DNA from 3 places in the Hydrogenophaga sp. H7 genome. Region 2 is predicted to be linked to each of the others. Evidence: predicted binding sites of a transcription regulator. Region 2 holds the regulator's gene; each other region holds the start of a gene.
What was found. Region 2 encodes HrcA, which represses chaperone genes, less so after heat shock. Its sites were predicted from a motif close to TTAGCACTCNNNNNNNNNGAGTGCTAA; they were not measured.

Region 1 (6,192 bases), on a different contig from region 2:
ACATCTGAGCATTGAACCGAACCGGGAGCGGGCATGAAACCAGTGGTTTGGGGCGTGCTGAGCACGGCGAAGATCGGCACCGAGAAGGTGATCCCCGAGATGCTCGCCAGCCCGCTGGTGGAACTGCGCGCGATCGCTTCGCGCAGCCTGCCGTCCGCGCAGGCGGCGGCGCAGCGGCTGGGCATCCCGCAGGCCTACGGCAGCTACGAGGAGCTGCTGGCCGACCCGGCCATCGAGGCCATCTACAACCCGCTGCCCAACCACCTGCACGTGCCGCTGACCCTGCAGGCGGCCGCGGCCGGCAAGCACGTGCTGTGCGAGAAACCGTTCGCCCTCAGCGCCGACGAGGCGCTGAGCGTGCGCGCCGCCGCGGCCACCGTGCACATCGAAGAAGCCTTCATGGTGCGCCACCACCCGCAGTGGCAGCGCGCCCGCGAACTGGTGCGCGCCGGTCGCATCGGCACGCCGCGCGCGGTGCAGGTGTTCTTCTCCTACTTCAACGACGACGGTGCCAACATCCGCAACCAGGCGGCCATCGGTGGTGGCGCGCTGTACGACATCGGCTGCTACGCGGTGCTGGCCGGTCGCTACCTGTTCGAGGCCGAGCCGCTGCGCGCGGTCTCGCTGGTCGACCGCGACCCGGTGATGGGCGTCGACCGTCTCACCAGCGCGCTGCTGGACTTCGGCGCCGGGCGGCAGGTCGGCTTCACCGTGTCGACCCAGAGCGTGCCCTTCCAGCGGGTGCAGGTGGTGGGCACGCATGGCCGCATCGAACTCTTCATCCCCTTCAACGCCGCGCGCGGCGGCCAGATGACGCTGGCGCTGGACGAGGGCGGTGCGCTGGACGGCAGCGGCGTGACGTTGGAGACCCTGCCCGCGGCCGAGCAGTACCGGCTGGAGGTGGAGGCGTTTTCGCGCCGCGTGCGCGCCGGCACGCCGCCCGACGCGTCGGGGCTCGGCGAGGCGGTCGCCCAGGCCCGGGTGATCGACGCGCTGTGGCAATCCGAGCGCAGCGGGCGCTGGGAGCCGGTGGTCCGCGACTGAGCCTGCGGCCCCCGGTGCCGCCCCGGGGCGCGTGCTAGCCTGCGCCCCATGTCCGACCTGCTGTCCCATCCGTCCTTCGTCCGCTTCTGGTGTGCCCGTGTGGCGGCGGTGGCCGGCACCCAGATGCTGATGCTGACCATTGGCTGGCACATGTACGAGCTGACGGCCAGCGCCTGGGACCTCGGGCTGGTCGGGCTGTTCCAGTTCGCTCCCGCGCTGGCCATGACGCTGCCCGCCGGCCACGCCGCCGACCGCCACCACCGCGCCCGCATCGTGGCGCTGTGCCTGTCCGCGCAGGCGGTGGTGGCGCTGCTGCTGGTGGCCGGCACGCTGGCACACGCGGTCTCGCGCGAGTGGCTGCTGGCACTGTCAGCCCTGCTCGGAGCGATCCGGCCGTTTCAGATGTCGGCGCAGCAGGCACTGCTGCCGTCCCTGGTGCCGGCGCCGCTGCTGGCCCGCGCCACGGCGGTCACCTCCACCGGCACGCAGGCGGCCGTCATCGGCGGGCCGGCCCTGGGTGGGCTGATCTTTGCGGTGAACCTGAACGCGGTCTACATCGTCTGCACCGTTATGTTCCTGGGCGCGGCGCTGGCCTGCCTGTGGGTGCGCTACGAGCGCCAGCCGGTGCCGCACGAGCCGGTCAGCGCGCAGACCCTGCTGGCCGGGGTGCGCTATGTGTGGGGCCACCCGGTGCTGCTCGGGGCGGTGTCGCTGGACCTGTTCGCGGTCCTGCTGGGCGGGGCGACCGCGCTCCTGCCGATCTTCGCCAAGGAGATCCTGCACGTCGGCCCCGAAGGCCTGGGCCTGCTGCGTTCAGCGCCGGCAGTGGGTGCGCTGGCGGCCGGGCTGGTGCTCTCGCACGTCGCGCTGGAGCGGCGCGTCGGGCCCAAGCTGCTGGTGTCGGTGGCCGTGTTCGGCCTGTGCATGGTGGTGTTCGGTCTGTCCACCTCGTTCTGGCTGTCGCTGCTGGCGCTGGCGGTGTCCGGCGCGGCCGACATGGTCAGCGTGGTCATCCGCCAGACTCTGGTGCAGCTGGAAACGCCGGACCAGATGCGGGGCCGCGTGGCGGCGGTCAACACGCTCTTCATCGGCGCCAGCAACCAGCTCGGCGAGTTCGAGTCGGGCGTGACGGCCGCGGCCTTCGGTCCGGTGGGCTCGGTGGTGCTGGGCGGGCTGGGCACCATCGGCATCAGCCTGGCGTGGTGGCGCCTGTTCCGGCCACTGGCGCTGCGCGATGCGCTGGCCGGTCCGCAGCGGGTGGCCTGAACGCTGCCGACCCCACGGCGGGGCCCAACAAAAAAAAGCCCCGCAAGTCGCCTTGCGGGGCTTTTTTCTTTGGCGGGGGGCCGTAGCCCCCAGGCCGGGTCAAGGCATTACATGCCCATGCCCATGCCGCCCATGTCGCCCATGCCGCCACCGGGCATGGCGGGTGCGTCGTCCTTGGGGGACTCGGCGACCATGCACTCGGTCGTCAGCATCAGGGACGCCACGGAGGCGGCGTTCTGCAGCGCGGTGCGGGTCACCTTGGTCGGGTCCAGGATACCCATTTCGATCATGTCGCCGTAGGTGTCGTTGGCGGCGTTGAAGCCGAAGTTGCCCTTGCCTTCCAGCACCTTGTTGATCACGACGGAGGGCTCGCCACCGGCGTTGGCCACGATCTCGCGCAGCGGGGCTTCGATGGCCTTGAGGACCAGCTTGATGCCGGCGTCCTGGTCGGCGTTGTCACCCTTGATGGCGCCAGCGGCTTGCTTGGCGCGCAGCAGGGCCACGCCACCACCGGCGACGATGCCTTCTTCCACGGCAGCGCGGGTGGCGTGCAGGGCGTCTTCCACGCGGGCCTTCTTTTCCTTCATCTCGACTTCGGTGGCGGCACCGACCTTGATGACGGCCACGCCGCCGGCCAGCTTGGCCACGCGCTCTTGCAGCTTTTCGCGGTCGTAGTCGCTGGTGGCTTCTTCGATCTGCACGCGGATTTGCTTGACGCGGGCTTCGATGTCAGCGGCAGCGCCGGCGCCGTCGATGATGGTGGTGTTTTCCTTGCCCACTTCGATGCGCTTGGCCTGGCCCAGGTCGGCCAGCGTCACCTTCTCGAGGGTCAGGCCGACTTCTTCGGCGATGACCTTGCCGCCGGTCAGGATGGCGATGTCTTCCAGCATGGCCTTGCGGCGGTCGCCGAAGCCAGGAGCCTTCACAGCCACAACCTTCAGGATGCCGCGGATGGTGTTGACCACCAGGGTCGCCAGGGCTTCGCCTTCGACGTCTTCGGCAATGATCAGCAGCGGACGGCCGGCCTTGGCCACGGCTTCCAGCGTGGGCAGCAGGTCACGGATGTTGCTGATCTTCTTGTCGAACAGCAGGACAAACGGGTTGTCCAGCAGGGCGGCCTGCTTCTCGGGGTTGTTGATGAAGTAGGGCGACAGGTAGCCGCGGTCGAACTGCATGCCCTCGACCACGTCGAGTTCGTTCTGCAGCGACTTGCCGTCTTCCACGGTGATCACGCCTTCCTTGCCGACCTTGTCCATCGCGTTGGCGATGATCTCGCCGATGGAGGTGTCGCTGTTGGCGGAGATGGAGCCGACCTGGGCGATTTCCTTGCTGGTGGTGGTGGGCTTGGAGGCCTTCTTCAGCTCGGCGATCAGGGACTCGACGGCACGGTCGATACCGCGCTTCAGGTCCATCGGGTTCATGCCGGCGGCCACGTACTTCATGCCTTCGCGCACGATGGCCTGGGCCAGCACGGTGGCGGTGGTGGTGCCGTCACCGGCGTTGTCCGAAGTCTTGGAAGCAACTTCCTTGACCATCTGGGCGCCCATGTTCTGGAGCTTGTCCTTGAGTTCGATTTCCTTGGCCACGGACACACCGTCCTTGGTCACGGTGGGGGCGCCGAAGGAGCGCTCGAGCACCACGTTGCGACCCTTGGGGCCCAGGGTGGTCTTGACCGCGTTGGCCAGGACGTTCACGCCTTCAACCATGCGGGCGCGGGCTTCGCCGCCGAAAATGACGTCTTTTGCTGCCATGTTGATTTCTCCGATTCAGTAATTGGGGATGGATGAGGGGCGAATTACTTCTCGACGACCGCGAACAGGTCGTCTTCCTTCATGACCAGCAGTTCGTTGCCATCGACCTTGACGGTCTGGCCGCTGTACTTGCCGAACAGAACGCGGTCACCGACCTTGACGTTCATGGCGGACAGTTCGCCCTTGTCGTTTTTCTTGCCGGGACCGACGGCCAGGACTTCGCCCTGGTCGGGCTTCTCTGCGGCGGCGTCGGGGATGACGATGCCGGAGGCGGTCTTGGTTTCGCTGTCAATGCGCTTGACGATCACGCGATCGGCGAGAGGACGAAGGTTCATTGCATCTCCTGAAATGGATCAAATGTTGGGGGTCAGATGGGCGGGGCCACTGGCCATGGGGCTGGGCCCCGCGGATCGACTGGGAGTCGGGTGTTAGCACTCAACTCCAGCGAGTGCTAATCATAAGGGCCGGTCCTGCCCATTTCAAGTGCGTCCCCGGAAATTCCAGGCTGCCAGATGATCTGCCATATTGGCAGCCATTGGCGGAGTGGCAGTGTTTCGCAGAGACTTGGCCGATGGCAAGTGCCTGAATTCAAAGAATTTTTTGTCTGGCACGGTTCTTGGAAAGTGGCAGGCATCGGCAGACTTTCCCCCACCCTCACCATGTCCACCACCACTGCAGCCACCGCCGCACCGGCGGCCAGTCCCGAGCCGGACGCCGTTGAAATCTCCCTGTACGAGTCGCGCCGGAAGATCCAGACACGTTCGGTCAGCGGCACCTTCACCCACCTGCGCTGGGCCGCGGTCTGGTTCACCCAGATCCTGTTCTATGCGCTGCCCTGGTTCAACTGGAACGGGCGCCAGGCGGTGCTGTTCGACCTGCTCTCGCGCCGCTTCTACCTGGGTGGTCTGGTGCTGTACCCGCAGGACTTCATCTACCTCACCGGCCTGCTGGTGATGTCGGCGCTGTCGCTGTTCCTGTTCACCGCGGTGGCCGGGCGCCTGTGGTGCGGCTACGCCTGCCCGCAGACGGTCTACACCGAGATCTTCATGTGGATCGAGAAGAAGATCGAGGGCGACCGCGCGGCCCGCATCCGGCTGGACGACGCGCCCATGAGCGGCGCCAAGTTCGCGCGCCGTGGTGCCAAGCACCTGGCCTGGGTGCTGTTCGCGCTGTGGACCGGTTTCACCTTCGTCGGCTACTTCACGCCGATCCGCGCCCAGACCGCCGAGGTGCTGGCGGGCACCATGGGTGCCTGGCAGACCTTCTGGATCTTCTTCTACGGCTTCGCCACCTACGGCAACGCGGGCTTCATGCGCGAGCAGGTCTGCAAGTACATGTGCCCCTATGCCCGCTTCCAGAGCGCGATGTTCGACAAGGACACCTTGATCGTGACCTACGACGCCGCCCGCGGCGAACCGCGCGGCTCGCGCGGCAAGAAGGTCGATCCGAAGGAAAAGGGCCTGGGTTCGTGTGTGGACTGCACGCTGTGCGTGCAGGTCTGCCCCACCGGCATCGACATCCGCAAGGGCCTGCAGTACGAGTGCATCGGCTGCGGCGCCTGCGCCGACGTGTGCGACGAGGTGATGGACAAGTTCGGCTACGCGCGCGGCCTGGTCAAGTACTCGACCCAGAACGCCATGACCAGCGGCTGGGACAAGGCACAGACGATCCGCCGCGCGCTGCGCCCGCGCGTGCTGGTGTATTCGGCCATCCTGGGGGCGATCGCGGTGGCGGTGGGCGTGAGCCTGTACCTGCGCGTGCCGATGAAGGTGGACGTGATCCGCGACCGCGGCGCGCTCGCCCGCATGGTCGACCAGGGACGGATCGAGAACGTCTACCGCCTGCAGATCATGAACGCCACCGAGGACCGGCAACTGATCCGGCTGGCGGTGGAGGGCATGGAGGGCATCGCGCTCGCCTCGGAGCCGGTGGTGGATGTGCTGCCGACCGAGGTGCGCACGCTGGCCGTGCGGGTGCAGGTGCCCCCGGGCGCCGCGAGCGGCTCGCACCCCATCGTGTTCCGGCTGCAGTCGAGCACCGACGAGGCGATCCGGCTGGACGAGAAGACCACCTTCCTCGTGCCACGCTGACGGCGCCTGCGCGCGGGGCGGGGGAACCCGCGCGGGTATCG
Region 2 (6,192 bases):
CAAGGGGGTTCTGGCTCGCGTGGCCTCCGCCATCGCCTCGGCCGAGGCGGACATCACCCACGTGGACATGGGCGACGAGCCCGCACAGACGGCCACCGACATCCGCTTCTCCGTGGCCGTGCGCGACCGGGTACACCTTGCCGAAGTGCTGCGCAGCCTCAAGCGGACCACCTCGGTGATCAAGGCGCAGCGACTCCGCGCCAATTGAACGGCCGCATCAGCCCCCGGGCGCGGGATAGCTGACCGAAAGGATTTCCAGCTCCTGGCTTCCTCCGGGCACCACCAGCCGAACCAGATCACCCACTCGCGCCTTCAGCAGAGCGCGGGCCACGGGAGACACCCAGCTGATCTCGCCGCGGGAGCTGTCTGCCTCGTCCACGCCGAGAATGGTCACCGTGGTCTCCCTGCCCTCATCGTCCGCATAGGTCACGGTGGCACCGAAAAACACCTGGTCGCCGCCATGGTGCTGCGAGCAGTCCACCACCTCGGCGACTTCAAGCCGGCGCGTGAGAAAGCGGATGCGCCGGTCGATTTCGCGCAGGCGCTTCTTGCCATACAGATAGTCGCCGTTCTCGGACCGGTCTCCGTTGCTGGCGGCCCAGTGAACGATCTCGACGATGCGGGGCCGCTCGTCGTCGATCAGCGCCATCAACTCGGTCCGCAGCCGGTCGTAACCCGCTCGGGTGATGTAGTTCACCCCGGTCGGCAGCACCACCGGTTCGGGCAGTTCGTCGTCTGCGTCGGAGTCGGTTTCGCGGGTGAATGCTTTGCTCATGAAGGAACGGCCCGGGGAGAACGCTTCGGAGCGAAAAAGAAAAAAGCCCGCAGCTTGTGGCTGCGGGCTTTTCATTTGGTGCGGCTGGCAGGAATCGAACCCACGACCCCTTGGTTCGTAGCCAAGTACTCTATCCAGCTGAGCTACAGCCGCGAAGACATGCATTGTAGCACGGTTTTTTTGGTAGGCCGTGTTGGGCTTGAACCAACGACCAAAGGATTATGAGTCCTCTGCTCTGACCAACTGAGCTAACGGCCCGACGAGGCCCGCATTGTAGGGCGCAGTAACGCCCTGCTCATTTGTGGCTCAGGGCGTTGCTCACCAGCTTGGCGGTCACGTCGACGATCTGGATCATGCGGTCGTACGGCATGCGCTGCGGGCCGATGACGCCCAGCGTGCCCACCACCTGACCATCCACCTCGTAGGGCGCCGTGACGACCGACAGGTCTTCAAATGGCACGACATGGCTTTCGCCACCGATGTAGATGCGCACACCATCGGCCTGTGAAGACACGTCGAGCAGGCGGATCAGCTGGGTCTTCTGCTCGAACAGGTCGAACAGCTGGCGAAGATGCCCCATGTCGCTGGAAAACTCGCTCACCGACAGCAGGTTGCGCTCGCCCGAGACCACCACCTCCTCACGCTCGGCGCTTGCGTCGGCCCCGATGTCCACAGCGGCCTGCATCAGCGCCGCGATCTCCCCCCGCAAGGCCTCGACCTCGTTGCGCAGCCGCGCCCGCACTTCTTCCATCGTCAGGCCGGCGTAGTGGGCATTGAGGAAGTTGGCCGCCTCCAGCAACTGCGACTGGGTGAAGTTCGCCTGTGTGTGGATGATGCGGTTCTGCACATCCCCGTCCGGCGACACAAGGATCACCAGCACGCGGCGCTCCGACAGGCTCAGGAATTCGATGTGCCGGAACACCGAAGCGCGCCGCGGCGCCATCACCACACCCACGTACTGCGACAGGCTGGAAAGCATCTGGGCGGCGTGGCTGATGACGCGCTGCGGCTGAGCGCCCGCCTCGATGCCGGTGGCGCCGATGTTCTCTGCACCCGAAATGTCCTCGCGCCGCACGGTGAGCATGGTGTCCACGAACAGCCGGTAGCCTCTGGCGGTGGGGATGCGCCCGGCCGAGGTGTGGGGGCTGGCGATGAGCCCCAGTTCCTCCAGGTCGCTCATCACGTTGCGGATGGTCGCCGGGGAGAGCTCCATGCCGGCCGCCTTGGCCAGCGTACGGGAACCGACAGGTTGGCCGTCGGCGATGTAGCGCTCGACCAAGGTCTTGAGCAGAAGTTTGGATCGGTCGTCCAGCATGGCCCCATTTTACGGACGGTGCCACCCGAAAACAGGGAATGAGGACAAGGGTTTCCGGGGGGCCGACTGCCCTTTCCCCCTATGTTGTAATTTGCACATGACCCAGCCAGACACCCGCCGCCACGAGGCCTCTGCGCCGAAGCGCCACCTGCGATTCGCCCATGTGGCCATCGTCGGCAAGTACCAGGCACCCGGCTCTGGCAAGGTGGTCGAGACACTGGCCGAGTTCCTGCATGACGAAGGATGCGACGTCTCGCTGGAGCGGGACACCGCGCTCAACACCGGCCTGCTGCAATACCCGGCGCTGGACGTCCCTGCCATGGGCCGGTCCATCGACCTGGCGCTGGTGCTCGGCGGCGACGGCACCATGCTGGGCATTGGTCGGCAACTGGCCCGCTATGGCGTGCCCCTGGTGGGCATCAACCAGGGGCGCCTGGGTTTCATCACAGACATTCCACTGGGCGCCTACCAGGACAACCTGCGGGCCATCCTGCGCGGCGAGTTCGAGGAAGACCCCAGGTCGCTGCTGGCGGCCAGCGTCTGGCGCGACGGCCGCTGCGTGTTCGAGGCGACGGCACTGAACGATGTGGTCGTCAACCGGGCCGGCGTGGCCAGCATGATCGAACTGCGGGTGGAGGTGGACGGTCATTTCGTGGCCAACCAGCGCGCCGACGGTCTGATCATCGCCACCTCCACCGGATCCACCGCTTACGCGCTGTCGGCCGGTGGCCCGCTGCTGCACCCGTCTGTGGGCGGCTGGATCATGGTGCCGATTGCACCGCACACGCTGTCCAACCGGCCCATCGTGCTGCCCTCGCACTGCGAAGTGGCGGTCGAGATCGTCTCGGGCAAGGACGCCAGCGCCAACTTCGACATGCAGTCACTCACCAGCCTGCTCCACGGTGACCGCATCGTCGTGCGCCGCTCGGAACACACGCTGCGGCTGCTGCATCCGTTGGGCTGGAGCTACTTCGACACCCTGCGCAAGAAGCTGCACTGGAACGAGGGCGCCTGAGAGCGGTCAAAATAGCCGCCTTCCTTTCGTTTGTTCCGAAGCCATGAGCCTCCGACGCATCGTCTTGCGTGACTTCGTCATCGTGCCCTCGCTGGACCTCGATCTGGACCAGGGCTTCAACGTGCTCACCGGCGAAACCGGTGCCGGCAAGTCGATCCTCATCGACGCTTTGCAGCTGGCACTCGGTGCGCGCGCCGACAGCGGCGTGGTGCGCGAAGGCGCCACGCGCTGCGAGATCGCCGCCGAATTCGACCTGCCTGCTTCTCTGCGGCCCTGGCTGGATGAGCAGGGCTTTGCCGCTGCCGACGACAGCCTGCTGCTGCGCCGCACCGTCGACACCGAAGGGCGCAGCCGCGGCTGGATCAACGGCAGCGCGGCCACGATGGCCCAGCTCAAGGCCCTGGCCGATCACCTTGTCGACATCCACGGTCAGCACGCCTGGCAGAGCCTGACGCGCGCAGAAGCCGTGCGCGGCCTGCTGGACGCTTACGCCGGCGTCGACGCTACGGCGGCGGCGTCGCTATGGTCCGACTGGCGCCAGGCCCGCAAGGCGCTGGAGAGTGCGGCCGAGCGCCAGAACACACTGCAGCAGGAAAGCGAGCGACTGGCCTGGCAGATCGGTGAACTCGACAAGCTGCAGCCCCAACCCGGCGAATGGGAAGACATCAACGCGCAGCACAGCCGCCTGGCCAATGCGCAGGGCCTGATGGACGCAGCACGCGAAGCCGCTGCGGCACTGGACGATGAGGACAGCAGCGCCGCGTCGCTGATCCACCGGGCGCTGTCCGCGCTGCAGGCGCAGGCCCACCTGGAACCGGCCTTCAACGACGCCATCGAGGCGCTGCAGGCGGCCCTGGCCCAGGTGCAGGACACGGTGCACAGCCTGCACCACTACGCACGCCACACCGATCTGGACCCATCGGGGCTGGAGGCACTGGATCAGCGCCTGTCGCAATGGATGTCGCTGGCCCGCCGCTACCGCCGGCCGCCCGAAGAGCTGGCCGAGTTGCTCGCGGGCTGGAAGCAGGAGCTCGAAAGCGTCGACCAGGCCATGGATCTGGACGCCCTGCGCGCGGCGGAGCGCAAGGCCTGGGGCGCTTTCGAGGTTGAAATCAAGCGCCTGGGCAAGCTGCGCCAGCAGGCGGCGCCCAAGCTGTCCCGGGCGGTCACCGAGGCCATGCAGACCCTGGGCATGCAGGGAGGCCGTTTCGAGGTGGGCCTGCAGAAGCTGGAAGAACCGCAGGCGCACGGCTGGGAACAGGTCGAGTTCCTGGTGGCGGGTCATGCCGGCGTGAGCCCGCGCCCGGTCGGCAAGGTGGCCTCGGGCGGTGAGCTCTCGCGCATTGCCCTGGCGATCTCGGTGGTCACCAGCCGGCTGGGGCAGGCACCGACCCTGATCTTCGACGAGGTCGACTCGGGCATCGGTGGTGCCGTGGCGCACACCGTGGGGCAACTGCTGCGCCAGCTGGGCCGCGACCGCCAGGTGCTGGCCGTCACCCACCTGCCCCAGGTCGCTGCCTGCGGGGACCACCACCTGCTGGTGAGCAAGCGCCAGAGCGGTTCGGTCACGCACAGCACCGTCACCCCGATCACGCACGAACAACGTGTGAGCGAACTGGCGCGCATGCTCGGAGGCAACGACCGCTCGGAAGTGTCGCTGGCACACGCCCGAGAACTGCTGACCGCATGAACACGCCGGACCCCGCCCAACCCCTCAAGCCGATTGAGCTGGTGCTGATCACCGGCATGTCCGGCTCGGGCAAATCGATCGCCCTGACCGCGCTGGAAGACCTCGGCTACTACTGCGTCGACAACCTGCCGCCCGAGTTGCTGGCCTCGTTCATCGCCCTGGAGCAGAGCCACCGTGCCAGCAAGGTGGCGATTGCGATGGACGTGCGCAGCGCGGCCTCGCTGCCCGGGCTGCCCGCGCGCCTGGCCGAGATCCGGCACCAGCCCGGGCAGGATGTCCACCTCACCACGGTGTTCCTGGACGCTACCACCGACACGCTGGTGCGGCGCTTCTCCGAAACGCGCCGCCGCCACCCGCTGTCGCTCAAGCCGTCCAACGACGAGCACCGGGCGCTCACGGACGCCATCGAATATGAGCGCGAGCTGCTGTCGGAGCTGCGCGACCGCGCCCAGGTGCTCGACACCAGCCTGATCCGGCCGGCACAACTGCGCAGCCACATCAAGGAGCTGATCGGCGCCCAGCAGGCCCCGCTCACCCTGGTGTTCGAGTCGTTCGCCTTCAAGCGCGGCATTCCGATGGACGCCGATTTCGTGTTCGACGTGCGCATGCTGCCCAACCCGCACTACGAACCCGACCTGCGCCCGCTTACCGGACGAGACGAGCCCGTGGCGGCCTTCCTGGCGCGCCATGCCGAAGTGACGGCGATGCAAGAGCAGATCGACACCTTCCTGCGCCACTGGCTGCCGCACATGCTCGACGATCACCGGAGCTACGTCACCGTGGCCATCGGGTGCACGGGTGGACAGCACCGGTCGGTGTACCTCGTGGAACGCCTGGCCAAGGCCTTTTCCAGCGCCTGGTCCACGCGGCTGCGCCACCGCGAAATCGATGGCTGGCCCACGCCACCGGCGCGCTCCGCTTCAGCCAGCCCCTGACCGAGCCTCAGTCGGGAAGCTGCAGCAGCAGGCTTCGAACCGGCGCGGGCAGACCAACGTCGCTCAGTTGCTCCATCGGCACCCAGCGACCGTTCGGGATCACCGGCTCCGCCGCGCCCGGAACAAGATCGACCAGCACCGGATGCAGCCGCAGCTCGCGGTGGGTGAGCGCATGGGCCAGCGCAGGCAGGTGCCGGGCCGCTCCCGCGTGCTCACCCGCCACCGCCAGCGCCTGGGCGTCGTCTCCAGCCACCGGCACACAGTGCAGGCCTGCCCAGATGCCGCGCGGCGGCCGCCGCTCCAGCCAGATGGACAACTGCCCCGCCTCGGTCTTGCGCAATACCAGCAGCCACCAGCTCTCGTGTCGACGTGCGACCCGCTTCGTCTTCACCGGGAACCGGTCGGTGGTGCCTGATCGGCGCGCCTCGCAGAGCGCAGCCACAGGGCAGCGTTCGCAGGCGG
Region 3 (6,192 bases), on a different contig from region 2:
AAGTACACCGACGCCGGCAATGGCGTGGACGACCCGGCCTGGCTGATCCCGGCCCTGCGCAAGCTGGGCATGAGTGAAGAGAAGCACCAGCTCTCGACCCGCTCGCTCGCCAGCCTGCAGGTGCTGTATTTCGAGGAGACGGTGGAAGAGAAGCTCTGGAACCCGACCTTCATCATGGAGCACCCGACCGAGATTTCGCCGCTGGCCCGCGCCAACGACGACCGGCCCGAGGTGACCGAGCGCTTCGAGCTCTACATCACCGGCCGCGAGTTCGGCAACGCCTTCTCCGAGCTGAACGACGCCGAGGACCAGGCCGCGCGCTTCCACGCGCAGGTCGCGGCAAAGGACGGCGGCGACGAAGAGGCGATGTACTACGACGCCGACTTCATCCGCGCGCTCGAATACGGCATGCCGCCGGCCGGTGGTTGCGGCATCGGCATCGACCGCCTGATGATGCTGCTGACCGACTCGCCCAGCATCCGCGACGTGATCCTGTTCCCGGCACTGCGCCGCGAACACTGACACCCCCGTGAGCGACCTGCAGCGCCTGGACCGCCGCGTCTGGTGGCTGTTGGGCGGGGCGCTGCTGCTGTCGCTGGCCATCACGGCCTGGGACCACTGGGGGCGCTGGCACACCCCGCGCCTGGAAGTGCGCAACTTCGTCATGCTCTGGCTCTACTGGGCGCCGCGCCTGGCGGGGCTGCCGCTGCTGGTGGGCCTGTGGCTGCGCTGGCGCATCGAGCGTGGCGCGCGCCGCTGGCGCCACCCGGTCTATGCGACTTTGGTGCTGGTGGGCCTGTGGTCGTCGTGGATCGAGCCTTACTGGATCCGCGTGCGCCACACCACCCTGTCCGGCATTCCGGCCGAAGCACAGCCGCTGAAGCTCGCGCTGGTCGCCGACATCCACTGGGGCCTGTTCTTCCGCGACCGGCAGCTGGACGATCTGGTGAGCCGCATCAACGCCATGGATGTCGACGCGGTGATCGTCGCGGGCGACTGGACGCACGAGCCGACGCAGGACCTGCGTGCGGGCTTCGCACCGCTGGCCCGTCTGCGTCATCCGGTCTGGGGCGTGCTGGGCAACCACGATGTGCAGGCGCCGGGGCCGAAACTCACCGCGCCGCTGCGCGAAGCGCTGACGCAGCACGGTGTTCGCCTGATCGAAGGGCAGGCCGTGCCCTTGAAGGGCTGGGAGCTGGTGGGCCTGGACGACCAGTGGGGTGGTCGGCCACAGCCTCAGATTGAGCGCCTCTGGCCAGGCGGCCTCAGCAACGACTCAACGCGGCGGCTGGTGGTGGTGCACCAGCCCGACACCGTGGCCCTGCTGCCGAAGGGCGCGGCGTTCCTGTCCATGGCCGGGCACACCCATGGTGGGCAGATCTGGATTCCCGGTTTTTCGCCCTGGTTCCTGCGCAAGACCAATTCCCTGCAGCCCTGGTGGAACGGGCTGTACGGCACAAGGGCCGGGCAGCTGCTGGTGACGCCCGGTGTGGGCACGATCGGCCTGCCGGCGCGGCTGGGGGTGCGGCCGACCATCGACCGCATCGATCTCGTGCGCTGAGCCCGCGGGCTCAGGCGAATTCGGCCAGCGCCTTGCGCATCTTCTTCATGGCCGCGACCTCGATCTGGCGGATGCGCTCGGCGCTCACGCCGTACTCGGCGGCCAGTTCGTGCAGCGTCATGCCGCCCGAGCCGTCGTCGTTCACCTTGAGCCAGCGCTCGGTCACGATGCGGCGCGAGCGGTCGTCCAGTTCGCCCATGGCCTGCGCGATGCCTTCGGTGGCCAGCACGTCGCGCTGGGCCGATTCGATCATCGCGGTTGGCTCGTGGTTGGCGTCGGCCAGCCAGGCGATCGGGCCGTAGGTCTCTTCGCCGTCGTCTGCCGGCGAGGGGTCGAGCACCACGTCGCCGCCGGACAGGCGGGTCTCCATCTCGCGCACTTCCTCGGGCTTGACCTTGAGGTCGCGCGCGACCACGTCGATCTCGCTGTCGGACAGGGCCTCGCGGTGGGTGTCGCCTTCGGCGGCCTCGGCGCGGAAGCCCTGCTTCATCGAGCGCAGGTTGAAGAACAGCTTTCGCTGGGCCTTGGTCGTGGCGACCTTGACCATGCGCCAGTTCTTCAGGATGTATTCGTGGATCTCGGCCTTGATCCAGTGGATCGCGTAGCTCACCAGGCGCACGCCCTGGTCGGGGTCGAAGCGCTTGACGGCCTTCATCAGGCCCACGTTGCCTTCCTGGATCAGGTCGCCGTGCGGCAGGCCGTAGCCCAGGTACTGGCGGGCGATGGACACCACCAGGCGCAGGTGCGACATCACCAGCTGGCCGGCGGCTTCCAGGTCGTTGTGGTCGCGCAGGCGGCGGGCGGCCGACTGCTCTTCTTCGAGCGTCAGCAGCGGCATGCGGTTGACGGCGGAGATGTACGCGTCCAGATTGCCCAGCGGCGGCAGCGTCAGCGAACGGTTCCACGGGCTGGCGACGGCCAGCGTGGTGGTCGGCAGGGCGGCGGGGGCGAGCAGGGTGGTGGACATGTGAAGAACCTCCTCAGTGGTCTTGCAGAAATGTTAGCACTCTCTATGAGTGAGTGCTAATTGAATGGTTCCATGACCGTGATATCCGGGGGTGGACAATCGGTTCGATTTCTTTTACTGTATATAAAAACAGTATTTGAATCCTTGCTGCCACCATGCCCACCCCGTTCATCCGCCCGTCCGGCGATCTGCCGGCCAGCCTGTCCGCCCTCGTCTGGCGCGGCGATGCGCTGGGCCGGCCGGTCACGGCCAGCTGCGCCAGCGGGTTCGGGGCGCTTGACGCAGCCTTGCCGGGCGGGGGCTGGCCCGGATTCGGGCTGACCGAACTGTTGTCGAGCCCAGCGGGTGCCCTGGAGTTCCGCCTGCTGGGGCCGGCGCTGGGCCGGGTCTGTGCCGCCGGGCGGGAGGTGGCGCTGGTCGGGCCGCCGCAGTTGCCGCATCTGCCGGGCCTGATGCCGCACGGTGTCACGGCCCGGCAGCTGGTCTGGGTGCAGGCCGGCACCCTGGTCGAGCGCCTCTGGGCCACCGAACAGCTGGTCAAGGCCGGCAGCTGCGGGGCGGTGCTGGCCTGGCTGCCCCAGGCACGGCCGGCGCAGCTGCGGCGCCTGCAGGTGCTGGCCAGTGAGCACGAAGGCCCGGTGTGGCTGTGCCGGCCGGCAGTCTCAGCGCGCGAATCGTCGGCGGCGCCCCTGCGCCTGCTGGTGCGTCCGGGTGCCGGCTGGGCCCTGGCGGTCGACGTGATCAAGCGCAAGGGCCCACCACTGGCGCACACGCTGCAGCTGCCGGCGCTGCCGGCCGGGCTGTCGGCGGTGCTGCCGCCCCGGCTGCTGGACCTGGACCTGGGCCATGGAGCCGCCGACCGTTTCCCTGTTCCTCGCGAGGCCGACCATGCTGTGGTCCGCACTCCGACTGCCGAGCACCGACGACCCGCCGTCCCCCACTGACGCGGCGCTGCAGGCGCTGGCGGTCTGGGCGCTGCAGTTCACGCCCCGTGTCGCCATCGCCGAAGAGGCCGTGTTGCTGGAGGTGGCGGCCAGCCTGCGCCTGTTCGGCGGGCGGGCGGCGCTGCGCGAACGGCTCTGGGGCGGGGCGCAGGAACTGGGGGCGGTGGCCCTGGCCTGGGCACCGAATGCCCTGGCTGCGCTGGCGCTGGCGCGCGCGGGGGTGGAGGACGGGGTGTCGCCGCCGCTGGCGCGCGCGCTGGACGCGCTGCCGATGGCGACCCTGAGCGCCGTGCGGCCGCATCTGCCGACCCTGGCGCGCATCGGCTGCCGCACGCTGGGCGATCTGCGGCGGCTGCCGCGCGCCGGCCTGGCGCGGCGGTTCGACGCGGCGCTGCTGGCGGCGCTGGACCAGGCCTACGGCCGCGCACCCGAGACGCATGTCTGGGTCACGCTGTCGCCGGTGTTCGATGCGCGGCTGGAGCTGCCGCACCGGGTCGACAACGCGGAGGCGCTGGTCTTCGGCGCGCGCCGGCTGCTGCTGCAACTGGCCGCCTGGCTGGCCGCACGGCACAGTGGCGTGACGGCCTTCACCCTGCACTGGGCGCACGACGCGATGCGCTCGCGCGGGGTGGGCGAGGGCGGGCAGCTGACCGTGCGCACGGCCGAGCCCACGCGCGAGGCCGGGCACCTCGCGCGGCTGCTGGCCGAGCACCTGTCGCACGTGTCGCTGGCCGCGCCGGTGGGTGACCTGCGGCTGACGGCCGAAGGCGTGGTGCCGCTGGCGCCGCAGAGCGCCTCGTTGCTGCCCGACGAGGCCCGCGGCCGGGAGCCGCTGGCCCAGGTGCTGGAGCGGCTGGCGGCGCGGTTGGGCGAGGACCGGGTGGTCCGGCCGCTGCTGTGCGAGGACCACCGGCCCGAGGCGATGGGCCGCTGGCAGCCGGCCGCCCAGGCGCTGCCGCGCGATGCCTGGTCGGTGGCGCCCGCCGGGCCGCAGCCATCCTTGCTGCTGGACCGGCCGCTGAAGCTGTTGGTGCGCCAGCACCGGCCGCTCTACCAGGGCGAACTGCAGCTGCTGCTCGGCCCGCAGCGCGTGGAGGGTGGCTGGTGGGACCGCGACGAGGCCACCGGCCACACCCGCCACGCGGTGCGCGACTACTGGGTCGCCCGGTCGCCGCTGGCGGGGGTGCTGTGGGTGTTCCAGACACGGCTGGCCGACGAACCGGCCTGGTATCTCCACGGTGTGTTTGCCTGAAGAGTTGCCATGTCCCTGCCCGATTACGCCGAGTTGTTGTGCTGCTCCAACTTCACGTTCCTGCGTGGCGCCAGCCACGCCGAGGAGCTGGTGCTGCGCGCCCAGGCCATGGGCTACACCGCACTGGCCGTCACCGACGAATGCTCCATGGCCGGCATCGCGCGGGCACACGTGGCCGCGAAAAAGCACGGCCTGCCGCTCATCGTGGGCAGCCAGTTCCTCGTGCGGGCCGACGGTGACCCCAGCGGTGACTTCACCCTGCTGCTGCTGGCCACGAATCTCAACGGTTACGGCAATCTCTGCGAGCTCATCACGCGGCTGCGGCGCTCGGCCGACAAAGGCACGTACCGGCTGCGCCTCGGCGATGTGAACCCCGAGATCCTGACCGACTGCCTGGCCATCGCCGTGCCGCCGCGCGGCACCACACAAGACCAGTGCAACGCCACCGCGCGCTGGTTGCTCGGCACCTTCCTGGGGCGCTGCTGGCTGGGCGTGACGCAGCTGGGCCGGCTGGACGACGCCATCCACCTGCACCGCCTGCGCGAGGCCGGCGCTCTCACGGCCGTGCCGCTGGTGGCGGTGGGCGATGTGCACATGCACGTGCGCTCGCGCAAACCGCTGCAGGATGTGCTGACCGCCATCCGCATCGGCCGGCCACTCACGGACTGCGGCTTTGCGCTCGCGCCCAACGCCGAGCAGCACCTGCGCACCCGCGTGCGGCTGGCTCAGAGCTTTCCGCCCGAGCTGCTGGCCGAAACCCTGCACATCGCCGGCTGCTGCACGAAGTGGTCACTGGACGAGCTGTGCTACCAGTACCCGGCCGAGGTGGTGCCCGAAGGCCGGACACCGGCGCAGCACCTGCGCGACCTGACCGAAGCCGGCGCCGCCGAACACTGGCCGGCGGGCGTGCCGCCCAAGGTGCGTGCGCAGATCGAACACGAGCTGGCCCTCATCACCGAGCTGGGCTACGAGCACTACTTCCTCACCGTGCACGACATCGTGGCCTTCGCGCGTTCGCAGGGCATCCTCTGCCAGGGCCGCGGCTCGGCGGCCAACAGCGCGGTCTGCTACTGCCTGGGCGTGACAGCGGTGGACCCCGCGCGCTCCTCGCTGCTGTTCGAGCGCTTCCTGTCCAGAGAGCGCAACGAGCCGCCCGACATCGACGTGGACTTCGAACACGAGCGGCGCGAAGAGGTCATCCAGTACCTCTACAGAAAGTACGGGCGCGACCGCGCCGCGCTGACGGCCACCGTCATCAGCTACCGCCCGCGCAGCACGGTGCGCGACGTGGGCAAGGCCCTGGGCTTTGACGACGAGCTGCTGGAGCGGCTGGCGCGCGACCACCGCTGGTGGGACGAGGACGGCCTGGCCGACACGCGGCTGCGCGAGGCCGGGCTGGACCCGGACAGCCTGGCGGCGCGCCAGTTCGTCACCCTGGTCAAGCAGTTGCTGGGCTTCCCGCGCCACC

Region 1: the regulator HrcA is predicted to act here: its motif matches at 4,490-4,516, upstream of groES (co-chaperone GroES).
Region 3: the regulator HrcA is predicted to act here: its motif matches at 2,562-2,588, upstream of rpoH (RNA polymerase sigma factor RpoH).

Annotation. Positions count from the first base shown of each region.
Region 1 is NZ_MCIC01000017.1:265,985-272,176, forward strand. It holds gene xylA (xylose isomerase) at 1-8, shown strand, start outside; gene BC358_RS16980 (Gfo/Idh/MocA family protein) at 34-1,044, shown strand; gene BC358_RS16985 (MFS transporter) at 1,093-2,310, shown strand; gene groL (chaperonin GroEL) at 2,418-4,061, opposite strand; gene groES (co-chaperone GroES) at 4,106-4,396, opposite strand; gene ccoG (cytochrome c oxidase accessory protein CcoG) at 4,721-6,151, shown strand.
Region 2 is NZ_MCIC01000018.1:309,421-315,612, forward strand. It holds gene BC358_RS19140 (bifunctional (p)ppGpp synthetase/guanosine-3',5'-bis(diphosphate) 3'-pyrophosphohydrolase) at 1-208, shown strand, start outside; gene greB (transcription elongation factor GreB) at 218-850, opposite strand; tRNA gene BC358_RS19150 (tRNA-Arg) at 852-928, opposite strand; tRNA gene BC358_RS19155 (tRNA-Ile) at 957-1,033, opposite strand; gene hrcA (heat-inducible transcriptional repressor HrcA) at 1,071-2,090, opposite strand; gene BC358_RS19165 (NAD kinase) at 2,188-3,105, shown strand; gene recN (DNA repair protein RecN) at 3,149-4,795, shown strand; gene rapZ (RNase adapter RapZ) at 4,792-5,730, shown strand; gene mutY (A/G-specific adenine glycosylase) at 5,738-6,192, opposite strand, start outside.
Region 3 is NZ_MCIC01000012.1:434,073-440,264, reverse strand. It holds gene lysS (lysine--tRNA ligase) at 1-522, shown strand, start outside; gene BC358_RS08600 (metallophosphoesterase) at 530-1,561, shown strand; gene rpoH (RNA polymerase sigma factor RpoH) at 1,572-2,528, opposite strand; gene imuA (translesion DNA synthesis-associated protein ImuA) at 2,684-3,472, shown strand; gene BC358_RS08585 (DNA polymerase) at 3,417-4,724, shown strand; gene BC358_RS08580 (error-prone DNA polymerase) at 4,734-6,192, shown strand, end outside.